DNA from 2 places in the Mesorhizobium calcicola genome. Region 2 is predicted to be linked to the other one. Evidence: predicted binding sites of a transcription regulator. Region 2 holds the regulator's gene; the other holds the start of a gene.
What was found. Region 2 encodes PhoB, which activates phosphate uptake and scavenging genes when phosphate is short. Its sites were predicted from a motif close to TGTCATNNANCTGTCAT; they were not measured.
Positions count from the first base shown of each region.

Region 1: the regulator PhoB is predicted to act here: its motif matches at 3,677-3,693, upstream of ACFSQT_RS00160 (RNA degradosome polyphosphate kinase).

Region 1 is NZ_JBHUGY010000001.1:21,767-28,936, forward strand. It holds gene ACFSQT_RS00135 (amino acid ABC transporter permease) at 1-440, shown strand, start outside; gene ACFSQT_RS00140 (amino acid ABC transporter ATP-binding protein) at 519-1,268, shown strand; gene ACFSQT_RS00145 (TIGR02117 family protein) at 1,384-2,052, shown strand; gene ACFSQT_RS00150 (FAD-dependent monooxygenase) at 2,107-3,348, opposite strand; gene ACFSQT_RS00155 (zinc-finger domain-containing protein) at 3,368-3,613, opposite strand; gene ACFSQT_RS00160 (RNA degradosome polyphosphate kinase) at 3,848-6,049, shown strand; gene ppx (exopolyphosphatase) at 6,049-7,170, shown strand, end outside.
Region 2 is NZ_JBHUGY010000061.1:33,547-40,716, forward strand. It holds gene ACFSQT_RS32470 (sugar ABC transporter permease) at 1-619, opposite strand, end outside; gene xylF (D-xylose ABC transporter substrate-binding protein) at 768-1,808, opposite strand; gene ACFSQT_RS32480 (ROK family protein) at 2,163-3,407, shown strand; gene ACFSQT_RS32485 (hypothetical protein) at 3,498-3,761, shown strand; gene phoB (phosphate regulon transcriptional regulator PhoB) at 3,850-4,539, opposite strand; gene phoU (phosphate signaling complex protein PhoU) at 4,559-5,266, opposite strand; gene pstB (phosphate ABC transporter ATP-binding protein PstB) at 5,292-6,116, opposite strand; gene pstA (phosphate ABC transporter permease PstA) at 6,134-7,170, opposite strand, start outside.

The sequences.
Region 1 (7,170 bases), on a different contig from region 2:
CGCCGGGCGTCACCTTCGACAAGTACCTGCGGGCGCTGATCGGCGTGTCCCTGTTTGCCGCCGCCTATATGGCTGAAGTGGTGCGCGGCGGCCTGCAGGCGATTCCCAAAGGTCAATATGAAGGTGCCGATTCCCTCGGCCTCGGCTATTGGCAGAAGATGTATTTGATCGTCATGCCGCAGGCGCTGAAGCTGGTGATCCCGGGCATCGTCAACACCTTCATCGGCATGTTCAAGGACACCAGCCTGGTCACGATCATTTCGATGTTCGACCTGCTCGGCATCGTCAAGCAGAACTTCTCCGACGCCAACTGGGCGACGGCGCAGACCGCCAGATCGGGTCTGATCTTCGCGGCCTTCGTCTTCTGGCTGTTCTGCTTCGGCATGTCGCGCTATTCAATGTACACCGAACGCCGGCTCGACACCGGCCACAAACGCTAAACAAAAGAACAAGGGGATCCTGTCATGGCCACCGAAAATGCCGTCAGCGCCGAAGAGATCAAGGTCAACGCCGCCAAGATGCACATCTCCGACACCGATGTCGCCATCGACATCATCGCCATGCACAAATGGTACGGCGAGTTCCATGTGCTGAAGGACATCAACCTGAAAGTGATGCGTGGCGAGCGCATCGTCATCTGCGGCCCGTCGGGTTCCGGCAAATCGACGATGATCCGCTGCATCAACCGGCTCGAAGAGCACCAGAAGGGCAAGATTATCGTCGACGGCAAGGAACTGACCAACGATCTCAAGAAGATCGACGAGGTGCGCCGCGAGGTTGGCATGGTGTTCCAGCACTTCAACCTGTTCCCGCATCTGACCATCCTGGAAAACTGCACGCTGGCGCCGATCTGGGTGCGCAAGACGCCGAAGAAGCAGGCCGAGGAAATCGCCATGCACTTCCTCAAGCGCGTCAAGATCCCCGAACAGGCCAACAAATATCCGGGCCAACTGTCCGGCGGCCAGCAGCAGCGCGTGGCGATTGCCCGCTCGCTGTGCATGAACCCGCGCATCATGCTGTTCGACGAGCCGACCTCGGCGCTCGATCCGGAAATGATCAAGGAAGTGTTGGAGACGATGGTCGGTCTGGCCGAAGAAGGCATGACCATGCTGTGCGTCACCCACGAGATGGGCTTTGCCCGCAAGGTCGCCAACCGCGTGATCTTCATGGACCAGGGCCAGATCGTCGAGCAGAACACGCCGGCCGAGTTCTTCGACCATCCGCGCCACGAGCGCACGAAACTGTTCCTGTCGCAGATCTTGCACTAGGCCTTCGATAGCCAGGAAGAGCCCGGCTGAAATAGTGCCGGGCTCTTTTGCGTATGGACGAGCAGGAGGCGGGCGGTTTGTGTCGTGCCGGGGTGCGTTTGCAAGGCCGCCATTCATGAAAAAGCTGGGACGGTTTCTAGGCCTGCTGTTGATCGTCGTTGCGCTCGCTGTGACGCTGGGCACGCTCGTGCCACGGCCGCTGTGGCGGGCGGCCGCCGCCGCGCCCGCCGCCATGCACCACATCCTCGTGCTGGACAACCCGATCCACACCGACATCGCTATCCCGGTCGACGACAGGGTGCGCCAGCGTTTCCATTTTCTGGTCAACGCCGGCATACCGGCCGATAGCCCCGAGGTTCGCTACATCGTCTTCGGCTGGGGCGGTCGCGCCTTCTACCTGGAGACGCCGACCTGGTCCGAGCTCAAAGCCATTCCGGTGATGAAGGCGTTGACCCTCGACGCGTCGGTCATGCATGTCGATGTCGCTGGAGACATCGTCGAACCGCATCCGGATGCTGCCGGCTTCGATATCGGCGAGGAGCGTTTTGCGGCGCTGCTCGATTTCATCGATGCGAGTTTCCAGCGGGGACCGAAAGGCCCGTTGCTTGTTCCGGACGCGGCCTATTCCAGGTTCGACGGTTTCTATGAAGCCAACGGCCATTTCAACGCACTGGTCGGCTGCAACACCTGGACGGCGGCTGGATTGCGCACCGCCGGCCTGCGCACCGGCTGGTGGAACCCGTTGCCGGTTTCGCTCGGCCTGTCGATGCGGCTGTATAATTAGAACTGCATCGGGCTCTGCAGTCAGCAAAACTGTTCTAACCGCCTGTCGCGCGTTTCAGGTTTCGCCACGCTCCGGCGGCCGCCAGCCATAAAGCCAGTCCAGATCAGCGGCGAGCTTTTCCGACGAGCGCATTTTCAGGAACAGGTTGCGTGCGATAGCCACTGGACCCGCTGCATGCCAGGCAAGGCGGTTGAGGGCGCCGCGCCGGGCCGCCTTGGCGACGCGCGGCCGTCGCAGGGTCTCCCAGATTTGAAGACCTCTTGCCGGATCGGCGGGAAAGTCGGCAACGACACTCGCAAGCGTCGCCGCATCCTCGATCGCCATAGCCGCGCCTTGTGCCGCAAAGGGCGTCATCGCATGCGCGGCATCGCCGATCAGCGCGATGCCGTCCGGCGTTGTCCAAGGCTGCCTCTGCTCAACCGTGTGGAGCGGCCAGGTTAGCCACGGGCCGGCCATTTCCAGCAGCCTTGCAAGGCCCGGCGCGGTGCCGCGTATTGCGGCGGCGAGGATGCCGGGATCGGCATGGCCGGACCAGCCTTCGGCGATACGCTCGCCCCTGGTGAAGGCGACGAGGTTAAAGGCGTCGCCCTTGCAGACGGGATAGGCGACCATATGGAAGCCAGGATGCAGAAAGGTCGTCACACAGTCGGCCGCTCCGACTGCGGCAAAGGCTTGCCCGGCGGCGCTGTCAACCGCGACGGTGGTGCGCCAAGCCAGTTCACCGGAAAAACGGCTTCTAGGCGATGCCGTCCCCTTGATCGAATCGACAAGCGCGCGCACCGATGACCAGACGCCATCGGCGCCGACCAGCAGGAAGCCCTCGGCCCCGACTGTCTCACCGGCCATCTCGGCAGCCATGGTGACGCCATGGCTGCCTTTGGCAACGCTGTCGATGCGCGCGCCGGTGGTCAGAAGAATGTTCGGCATCTCGGCAACGCGCGCAGTCAGCGCGCTCTGCAGGTCGGCCCTGTGAGCGACGAGATAGGGTGCCTGCCAGCGGGCTTCGGCGGCTTGTCCGAGCGGCACGCGTGCCAGTTCACGCAATGTCGCGGCGTCCTTCAGCACCACGGCCTCGGGCCGCACCGCCGCCGGCAGCAGCCGGTCGAGCACGCCGAGCTGGCGAAGAATGCGTGTTGCGTTGGGAGAAAGCTGGAGGCCGGCGCCTGCCGCTTCCAGGCGCTGCGCCTGTTCAAATATCTGCACAGGGTAACCGCGCTCGGCGAAGGCCAACGCTACGGTCAGTCCGGCGACGCCCGCCCCGGCGACGATGACTTGCCGGGACCGCGTGTCGTCCATCGGGCTTGTTGCGACCGAATCAGGCAGCCTGGTCGATGTAGATACAGCCGGCCGGCAGCGTTTCCGTCGCCTTCAGCTTTGGCGAATAGCGGTAGAGCGTCGAGCAATAGGGGCACACTTTTTCGTTGTCGTCGCCCATGTCGAGAAACACATGCGGATGGTCGAAAGGCGGGTTGGCGCCCGTGCACATGAATTCCTTGACGCCGATGTCGATCGCCGGGTGGCCCGCATCGTTCTGGAAATGGGGAATGGAACCGCCTGCCATCGTCGTCTCCTTAACGCAGTCTCTTCTGCATCTGGATCATATCAGGTCTCTTTGCAAGTTCGATGAAATCAAACTGTCGCAAAAGCCTGTCAGAGGATAAGTTAAGCCGGTTAAGGCATGACCCCGAAAACGGAATCGGTTTACGGGGAGGATCATGCTTCGCTTCAGGACACCTGGTCGCATCCGGGAGGATCGCGTCGCTCGGTGGCAAAGCGTTCGGAAAGAGCAGGAACAATGAGCGAACTGAAGCCGATACAGAGCGAATTCGTGAATGTCGAGGTGGTTCGCCCGGAGGGCGGCAACCCGGATCGCTTTGTCAACCGGGAGTTTTCCTGGCTGCAGTTCAACCGGCGCGTTCTCGAGGAATCGCTGAACCTCAATCATCCGCTGCTGGAGCGCGTCCGCTTCCTGTCGATCTCGGCCGCCAATCTCGACGAGTTCTTCATGGTTCGCGTCGCCGGTCTTGCCGGCCAGGTGCGCGAGGGCATCACGCTGAAGAGCCCTGACGGGCGCACCCCCGAACAGCAACTCGAACAGTTGCTGCGCGAGGTCGAGCGGCTGCAGGAAGACCAGCAGAAGAGCCTTTCGGCGCTCACCGTGCTGCTCAACAGGGAAGGCATAGAGAGCATCACCCGCGACGCGCTGACCAAGGACGAGAAGGTCTGGCTGGAGGAGCATTTCCAGGAGCAGGTGTTTCCGGTGCTCACCCCGTTGTCGATCGACCCGGCGCATCCGTTCCCGTTCATTCCCAATCTCGGTTTCTCGATGGCGCTGCAATTGCGCCATCGCAAGAACGGCGAAGAGATGAGCGCGCTTTTGCGCCTGCCGGTGGCGTTGAAGCGCTTCATCCGTTTGCCCGACCGCAAGCACCATGTCCGCTTCATCCCGCTGGAAGAGGCGGTCGGCCTTTACATCGGCAAGCTGTTCCCCGGCTATGAGGTCAAGGGCTCCGGCACGTTCCGCATCATCCGCGACAGCGATATCGAGGTCGAGGAGGAATCCGAGGATCTCGTGCGCCTGTTCGAGACGGCGCTGAAGCGCCGCCGCCGCGGCTCGGTGATCCGCATAGAATTCGACATGCTGATGCCGGCGGAATTGCGCGACTTCGTCGCCGGCGAGCTTGGCGTGTCGTCGAGCCGCATCAGCGTTCTGACCGGTCCGCTGGCGCTCAGCCAGATTTCCGAGATCGTCGCCGTCCCCCGCGACGACCTCAAGTTCACGCCTTACAATCCGCGCTTTCCCGAACGCATCCGCGAGCATGGCGGCGACTGCTTCGCCGCCATCCGCGAGAAGGACATCGTCGTCCATCATCCCTACGAATCCTTCGATGTGGTGGTGCAGTTCCTGCGCCAGGCGATGGCCGACCCCGAAGTGGTGGCGATCAAGCAGACGCTTTACCGCACCTCCAACGACAGTCCGATCGTGCGTGCGCTGGTCGACGCGGCCGAGGCCGGCAAGTCGGTCACCGCTCTGGTCGAGCTCAAGGCGCGTTTCGACGAGGAAGCCAACATCCGCTGGGCGCGCGACCTGGAGCGTGCCGGCGTGCAGGTCGTGTTCGGATTCCTTGAGCTGAAGACCCATGCGAAGATGTCGCTGGTGGTGCGGCGCGAGGACGGCAAGCTGCGCAACTACGTGCATCTCGGCACCGGCAACTACCATCCGGTCACCGCGCGCATCTACACCGATCTGTCCTTCTTCACCACCGATCCGACGATCGCACGCGATGTCGCCCAGCTCTTCAATTTCATCACCGGCTATGCCGAGCCGACGGATGAAATGCGGTTGGCGATCTCGCCGTTCACGCTGCGAAGCCGCATCTTGAAGCATATTGCCGACGAGATCGCTCATGCGGTGGAGGGGAGGCCGGCGCGCATATGGATGAAGATGAACGCGCTTGTCGATCCGATCATCATCGATGCGCTCTATGACGCCGGCCGTGCCGGCGTCGAGATCGACCTCGTCGTGCGCGGCATCTGCTGCCTGCGGCCGCAGGTGCCGGGCCTGTCGGAAAACATCCGTGTGAAATCGATCGTCGGCCGTTTTCTCGAGCACAGCCGCATCTATTGTTTCGGCAATGGCCATGGGCTGCCCTCGGACGAGGCGATCGTCTACATCTCTTCGGCCGACCTCATGCCGCGCAATCTCGACCGCCGCGTCGAGACCATGGTGCCGATCACCAATCCAACTGTGCATGAACAGATCCTGGGTCAGATCATGCTGGGCAACATCATGGACAATCAGCAAAGTTTCGACGTATTGGCTGATGGGACCTCCCGGCGCGTCGTGCTGGAGGAGGGCGAGGAACCGTTCAACGCGCAGGAATATTTCATGACCAATCCGAGCCTGTCGGGACGGGGTGACGCGCTGAAGTCGCATGCGCCCAAGCGCATCGCGCAATTCAAGCGCCGCAAGAAGAACGCCGCAGCGTCCACCTGATGCTGTCTGATTCCCAGGGCCGGTTGCAGGACCGCCGACCGCTGTCCATCATCGACATCGGGTCGAATTCGATCCGCCTCGTCGTCTATGAGGGGCTGGCGCGCTCGCCGACCATGCTGTTCAACGAAAAGATGCTGGCCGGTCTCGGCCGCGGCATCGTGTCGACCGGCAAACTCGACCCCGAGGCGGTGACACGCTCGATGGAAGAGTTCCGCCGCTTTCGCGCGCTCTCCGACCAAGCCGGCGCCGAGCATATGTATGTGCTGGCCACCGCCGCGGCCCGCGAGGCGGTCAATGGTCCCGATTTCATCCACCGCGCCGAGGATGTGCTCAAGACCGAGATCCGTGTGATCAGTGGTCGTCAGGAAGCCCATTATTCGGCGCTCGGCGTCATTTCGGGCTTCCACCCGGCCAATGGCATCGCCGGCGATCTGGGCGGCGGCAGCCTCGAGCTGGTCGACGTCAACGGTGAAGCGATCGGCGACGGCATCACGCTGCCACTGGGCGGCCTGCGCCTGCAGGACATGGCGAAGAACTCGCTGACCCAGGCGGCGAAGATCGCGCGCGACGAGCTCGCCAGGGCAAAGTTGTTGAAAGGCGGCCAGGGCAGGCCCTTCTACGCCGTCGGCGGCACCTGGCGAAATCTCGCCCGGCTGCACATGGAAATGACCAATTATCCGCTCGGCGTCATGCACCATTACGAGATCAGCGCCGACAGTGCGACGAACTTCCTCAAGCAGGTCGCCAAGGCCGAGATCGAGAAGGTCAAGGGTATCGAAGGCGTTTCGAAGAACCGCCGTTCGCTGCTGCCTTATGGCGCTATCGTGCTGCAGGAGATCATGGCGGCGATGCAGCCGTCGAAGATCATCGTCTCGGCGCTCGGCGTTCGCGAAGGCTTTCTCTATTCGCTGCTCGACGAGGCCGAGCAGAAGGCCGATCCGCTGATTTCGGCCTCGGAGGAACTCGCCCGGCTGCGTTCACGCTCGGTCACGCATGCGCATGAACTTGTCGACTGGACCGCCAGGACCTTTGCCGCCTTCGGCATCGACGAGACCGAGGACGAGGCGCGTTATCGCCACGCGGCCGCATTGCTGGCCGATATCGGCTGGCGCGCGCATCCC
Region 2 (7,170 bases):
AGCTGGCGCTGGCGCCGATCGAGCCCCGTGGTCCGCCGCCCATCAGCTGGAACGTAGCGTCGAGCGGCGCGACCGTGCGCCCATTGGTGATCAGCCATGCCATGCCGCGCCAGACCAACAGACCGCCCAGCGTCACGATGAAGGCAGGAACGTCGAGATAGGCGATGATGAAGCCCTGGAAGGCGCCGATCACCAGACCAAGCACCACGCCGGCGGCCAGTGCGATGATCCAGAGCCAGGGATTTCCAAGCTGGAAACCGATGACGCGAATGAGGAATTCTGCTTGCGCCACACCCATGATCATGCCGATCACGCCTTCGACGGAGCCAACCGAAAGGTCGATGTTGCGCATGACGATGACCAGCACCATGCCGGTCGCCATGATTGCGACCGACGAGGTCTGCACCGACAGGTTCCAGAGGTTGCGCGGCGTCAGGAAAAGTCCGCCCGACAGGATGTGAATGCCGACCCAGATGACCAGCAACGCACCGACCATGCCAAGCATGCGCGTATCGAGTTCGGTTGCCTTGAGGAAGCGTCCGACGGCGCTTAGTTCGGACGCACGCGCCCGGTCTGCGGGCGGATTTGCGGCAGGCCCGTTAGAGGTCGTGTCGGTCATGATATCCTCCCACCGGTTTGCCGTCTGGCGCGGATGCCGGAAACACGATGCTATTTGCTTTCCGCGGTCATTTGAAGCGGAATGCCTCTTGAGAAACGCCGCGGCCCTGGGGCCGCGGCGCCGAGATCGAACCGGGATCGGTTCGGTTTTAGTTGCAGGCCGCGACGGCACCGGCGGCGACGCCCGCGCAGACTTCGTCCTTCTTGATCCAGCCGGCGTCGATGACGACGTTGAGATTGTCCTTGGTGATGGCAACCGGGGTCAGGAACAGCGACTTGACGGTGTTGCCGCCAGGCGTCGTGAAGTCCTTGACGCCGGCGATGTCGGTCATCTTCTTGCCGTCGGCCAGCTGCGTGGCGATCTCGGCGGCATTCTTGCCGAGCTCGCGCGCGTCCTTCCACACCGACACGGTCTGCGTGCCGAGCGCGATGCGGTTCAGCGCGGCGTGGTCGCCGTCCTGGCCCGAGACCGGCACGGCGCCGGCAAGGCCCTGCGCCGTCAGCGCCGCGACGACCCCACCGGCGGTGCCGTCATTGGCCGCGACCACGGCGTCGACCTTGTTGTCGTTGGCGGTGAGGAACTGTTCCATGTTCTTCTGGGCGTTGGCGGGCAGCCAGCCGTCCGTATAGGCCTCGCCGACATTCTTGATCTTGCCGCTGTCGATCGCGTCCTTGAGCACTTCCATGGAGCCGGCGAACAGGAAATCGGCATTCGGGTCGGCGCCGGAGCCCTTGATGAAGACATAGTTGCCTTCCGGCTTGACCTTGAACACTTCGCGGGCCTGCATGCGGCCGACTTCCTTGTTGTCGAAGGTCAGGTAGAAGACGTCCTTGTTCTCGATCAGCCGGTCATAGCCGACGACCGGAATGCCTTCGTCCAGCGCCTTCTGCACCGCCGGACCGATGGCCGAGGCATCCTGCGCCAGGATGATCAGCGAGTTGGCGCCCTGCGAGATCAGGCTCTCGACATCGGTGAGCTGTTTGCCGGGATTGGATTGCGCGTCGGCGGAGATGTACTTGTCGCCGGCTGCCTCGATCGCCGTCTTCATGGCGGCCTCATCGGTCTTCCAGCGTTCTTCCTGGAAGTTGGACCACGAAACGCCGATGACCTTGTCCTTCGCCTGCGCGACCGACGCGAGCGTCAGCGACATGGCGACACCCGCCAGGATGGCGGCTGTGAATCTTTTCATATTATCCTCCCTGCGCCGCGTATGGCGCGACCAAACTGGCCCGAAGGCCGGCACAGAGGCTCTATTTTTTCGAGCCTCGAAAAAATACTGATCTAACACCCGAACGCTGTCAACATCGATTCTGGTGGATTTTGATGTCCCTCTGAATTTTTTTCGAGCTCCGGAATAAATAATGACAGGATGGTGGCCTTCTGCCAGAATTTGTCTGGCGCATGTCGCCCCAAAGGTGCGCAGTGGTTTGGGGACAACGACACGCGCGGAAACAAGTGCCTGAAGCGCCTCGCGCTTTCAGGCTTCGCTGATGGCCTTCGGGAGGCAACGAGAGGCCGCGGCGACCGGGAGGATGTGAAAAGCATGTCGGTCGGAATCCGCCACGACGATCTGCGCCGCCGCAACCGGGCGATGGTGATTGCGGCCGTGCGCCGCGCCGGACAGCCGTCCCGCACCGAGATCGCCGCGACCACGGGCCTCAGCCATTCGACCATATCGGCGATCTCCGCCGACCTCATCGGCGAAGGCATCCTGACCGAGAGCAAGCCGAGCGAGGCCGGCTCGCTCAAACGCGGCCGGCCGCAGGTCGGCCTCGGCCTCAATCCGGAAGCGGCGGCGGTGATGACCGTGGTGCTGTCGCTGAACTTCCTCTCGGTCGCCGTCATCGACTATGCAGGCCAGGTGATCGCCGAGGAACAGCGCCGGCTGGACACGCTGACCATGTCGCGCGACGCGCTGATCGACGAATGCGTCGCCATCGTGCGGCGCCGCATCGAGGATCCCGATCTCGACGTCCGCAGCGTCGCCCGCATCGCGCTGGCGATCCAGGGCATCACCGACACGCGTGCCCGCGCCATGCTGTGGTCGCCGATCACGCCACACACCGATATCGCCTTCGCCGACATACTCGAAGACGAGTTCGGCATCCCCGCCACCATGGAGAACGACTGCAACATGATGGCGGTGGCGCTGCGCTGGCGCGATCCGCAGCGCTACCGTGACGATTTCATCGCCATCCTCTTGTCGCACGGCATCGGCATGGGCCTGGTGCTGAAGGGCGAGCTGTTCACCGGCACCCATTCCTCGGGCGGCGAGTTCGGCCACATGATCCATCGGCCGAACGGCGCGCTGTGCCGGTGCGGACGGCGCGGCTGCGTCGAGGCCTATGCCGGCAACTACGCGATCTGGCGCAATGCAAGGCAGCTGGGCGAGGACACCGAGCCGGTCGCCGATGTCAGTGACGCTGACATGCGCGCCCTGGCGACCGCGGCGCGCGAAAGGGATGGACCCGAGCGCGAGGCCTATCGCAAGGCCGGCGAGGCGCTCGGCTACGGTCTCGGCAGCCTGTTCGCGCTGATCGATCCGGCGCCCGTCGCAATGGTCGGCGTCAGCGCCGCGGCCTTCGACCTGATCGAGCCTGCCTTGCGCGAGGCGATAGCCCAGACCGCCGGCGGCCAGCACTCGAAATCGATTTCCTTCGACACCGAGCCGAACGAACTGCCGCTGATCCGCGAAGGCTGCGCCATGCGCGCGCTGACCTTCGTCGACCAGGAGATTTTCGCGCCGGGCGCGCAGGCAAGAACGGGTGCCGGAAAGAACGTTGCCTGACGGTCAGGGCGAAACTCAATCATTCTGAACGACCGAGTTCGACCCATTGCGGACATCAATTGGCAATGTGTCTGCCTGTATGATCTGCTGATGTCCCGTTCGTTGGTGATCAACTTCAACATAGATCAGGCCGAGCTTTACGGCCTCATCCATCGTGTTCGCAACTTCGGTGAGGACGTCTACCGCTTCCTACGAACCAACGGCTGGGGCGAAATTGATATCGGCGAGGTCGATGCGGCCACAACGCAACTGATCATGCGAGACATCAAACATTCAAAGCTCCGGCGCGTTACTGCCTGGGTCGAAGAGGAGATGAGGCGGCAACATCTGTTGGGAGAAGTCGAAGTCCGCTAACCACCCTCTTCACGGCATTGGCGACTGCCTGCTGACTGGAGTTTTGATCTTGGAGTCCCATCCCGTTCTTATCGGGATGGGACAAGCTCTAGTCTTCGCGGATCGCGTATCCCGCCCCCCGGATGGTGCGGATGACGTCGGGCATGCGGCCATTGTTGACCGCCTTGCGCAGCCGGCCGACGTGGACGTCCACCGTACGCTCGTCGATATAGATCGTCTCGCCCCAGACATTGTCGAGCAGCTGACTGCGCGAAAACACGCGACCGGGATGGCGCATCATGAATTCGAGCAGGCGGAATTCGGTAGGTCCGAGCCGGATCTCGCTCTTCTTGCGATAGACCCGGTGCGATTCACGATCGAGCACGATGTCGCCGACCTTGAGCACGCTGGACAGCACTTCCGGCTTGGCGCGGCGCAGCAGCGCCTTGACCCTGGCCATGAACTCCGGCGTCGAGAACGGCTTGACCAGATAATCGTCGGCCCCGGTGGAGAGGCCGCGCACACGATCGCTTTCCTCGCCGCGCGCGGTCAGCATGATGATCGGCAGCCGCTCCGTCTCGGGACGCATTCTTAGCCGGCGACAGAGTTCGATGCCGGAAACCGCGGGCACCATCCAGTCGAGCACCAGAAGGTCGGGGACGTTCTCCTGCAGGCGAATTTCGGCCTCGTCGCCGCGCGTCACCACCTCGACCTGGTAACCCTCGGACTCCAGATTGTAGCGGAGCAGCACACCCAGCGGCTCCTCGTCCTCCACGACCATGATGCGTGGCGCGATCATCGACTGGTCACCCCTGTCGTCATGCCGCCGGCGCGGACATTGCCGTCTCGTCCTGCTTCGGACGATTGGCGGGCAACTGCTTGCCGGTCAAAACATAATACGCATTTTCCGCGATGTTCGTGACGTGATCGCCGATGCGCTCGAGGTTCTTGGCGCAGAACAAAAGATGCGTGCACGCGGTGATGTTGCGCGGGTCTTCCATCATGTAGGTCAGCAGTTCGCGGAACACGGAGGTGTACTTGACGTCGATGCGCTCGTCGGCGGCGCGCAGTTTCGCCAGGGCCTCGGCGTCGCGCGCCGCATATTCCTCGATGACGCCCTGCACCTGGATCAGCACCAGCTGCGCCATGGTGTCGATGGAGTGCGACAGGTCGCGCGGCGTGACGCTTAGGCCGACGGTGCCGACGCGTTTGGCGATGTTCTTGGCAAGGTCGCCAATGCGTTCAAGGTCGCCGGCCATGCGGATCGAACCGACGACATGGCGCAGATCGTCGGCCATCGGCTGCCGCTTGGCGATCAGTGTGATGGCGCGGTCGTCGAGCTCGCGCTGGCGCGCGTCCATGATCGCGTCGTCGGAGACGACGCGTTGGGCCATGGCGTTGTCGGAACTCAGCAGCGCCTTGGTGGCACCGCTGACCATCGAGCTGGCGAGATCGCCCATGTCGCTGATAAGCCTGCGGATCTGTCCGAGATCCTCGTCGAAAGAAGCGACGGTGTGTTCGCCCATGATCTTAGTCCTCGTATGCCTGAGCTCAGCCGAAGCGGCCAGTGATGTAGTCCTGGGTGCGCTTGTCGTCGGGGTTGGTGAACATCTTGTCGGTAGCGCCCTCCTCGACCAGATAGCCTAGATGGAACATCGCCGTGCGCTGCGACACGCGCGCCGCCTGCTGCATCGAGTGGGTGACGATGACGATCGTGTAGTTCTGGCGCAGTTCGTCGATCAGTTCCTCGACGCGAGCGGTGGCGATCGGGTCGAGCGCCGAGCAGGGCTCGTCCATCAGGATCACCTCGGGCGACACGGCGATGGCACGTGCGATGCACAGGCGTTGCTGCTGGCCGCCGGAAAGGCCGGTGCCGGGCTCCTGCAGGCGGTCCTTGACCTCGTTCCAGATCGCCGCCTTCTTCAGGCTCTGTTCAACGATCTGATCCATGTCGGCCTTACGCTTGGCCAACCCATGGATGCGCGGGCCATAGGCAACGTTCTCGTAGATCGACTTCGGGAACGGATTGGGCTTCTGGAACACCATGCCGACGCGCGCCCTGAGTTCGACGACATCGATGCTCTTGTCGTAGATATCCTCTTGGTCGAGCGTGATCTTGCCGGTCACCCGCGCCGAGTCGATGGTGTCGTTCATGCGGTTGAGGCAGCGCAGGAAGGTGGACTTGCCGCAGCCGGAAGGGCCGATCAACGCCGTCACCTGGTTCAGGCGGACGTCGAGATTGACGTCGAACAGCGCCTGCTTCTCGCCGTAGAACACGCCGACCTTGTCGCCGCGCATCTTGATGACTTCGTTCGATTTGGCGCTCATTTTATCGCCCACTGCGTTTTCAACAGACTGTTCGGTCATGATGTTCATACCAAAATGCCTTTTTTCTACCAGCGCCGCTCGAACCGACGCCGAAGCACGATCGCGGTGATGTTCATGGCCATGAGGAAGATGAGCAGGATTATGATGGCGCCCGACATGCGCTCGACGAAGGCGCGTTCGGCCTCGTTCGCCCACATGTAGATCTGCACCGGCAGCGCCGTCGCCGGATCGAAAGGCGTCTTCGGATAGTCGGCGACGAAGGCGACCATGCCGATCAGGAGCAGCGGCGCGGTTTCGCCCAGCGCCCGCGCCAGGCCGATGATCGTGCCGGTGAGAATGCCGGGTGCGGCCAGCGGCAGGATGTGCTGGAACACCATCTGCATCTTGGACGCGCCGAGGCCAAGCGCCGCCGCGCGGATCGACGGCGGCACGGCGGCAAGTGCTGCCCGTGTCGCGATGATGATCGTCGGCAGCGTCATCAGCGTCAGCACCAGGCCGCCGACGAAAGCGGCGGAGCGCGGCATGCCGAGGAAATTGATGAACACGGCAAGGCCGAGCAGGCCGAAGACGATCGACGGCACCGCGGCCAGATTGTTGATGTTGACCTCGATCAGGTCGGTGAAACGGTTCTTCTTGGCGAATTCCTCCAGATAGATGGAGGCGGCGACGCCGATCGGCAGTGCCAGGAGCAGCACGATCACCATCATGTAGAACGAGCCGATGATCGCCACGCCCATGCCCGAGGTTTCCGGACGGCTGGAAGCGCCATAGCTGAACAGGCCGGTGTTGAAATGTTCGGCCATCGCGCCGTCCGCCTTGAGCGTGTTCATCCAGGCGATCTGCTGGTCCGAGACCTTGCGGCGCGCTTCCTCGACGCTGAGGTCGATCTGGCCCTTGAAGGCCGAGTCGAGATTGGCAGCGGCAAGGATGTCGACATTGCGCGTCGTGCCGATCACCGACGGATCGGCGGCGACGATGTCGCGCAGCTGGACGCGGGCGCCTTCGGACAGGAAGCCCTTGAGCTTCTTGACGGTCGGCTTGTCGTCGGGATTGATGCCTAGCTTGGCGATCAGCGCCTTTTCCGCGAGCTTGGGATAGTTCG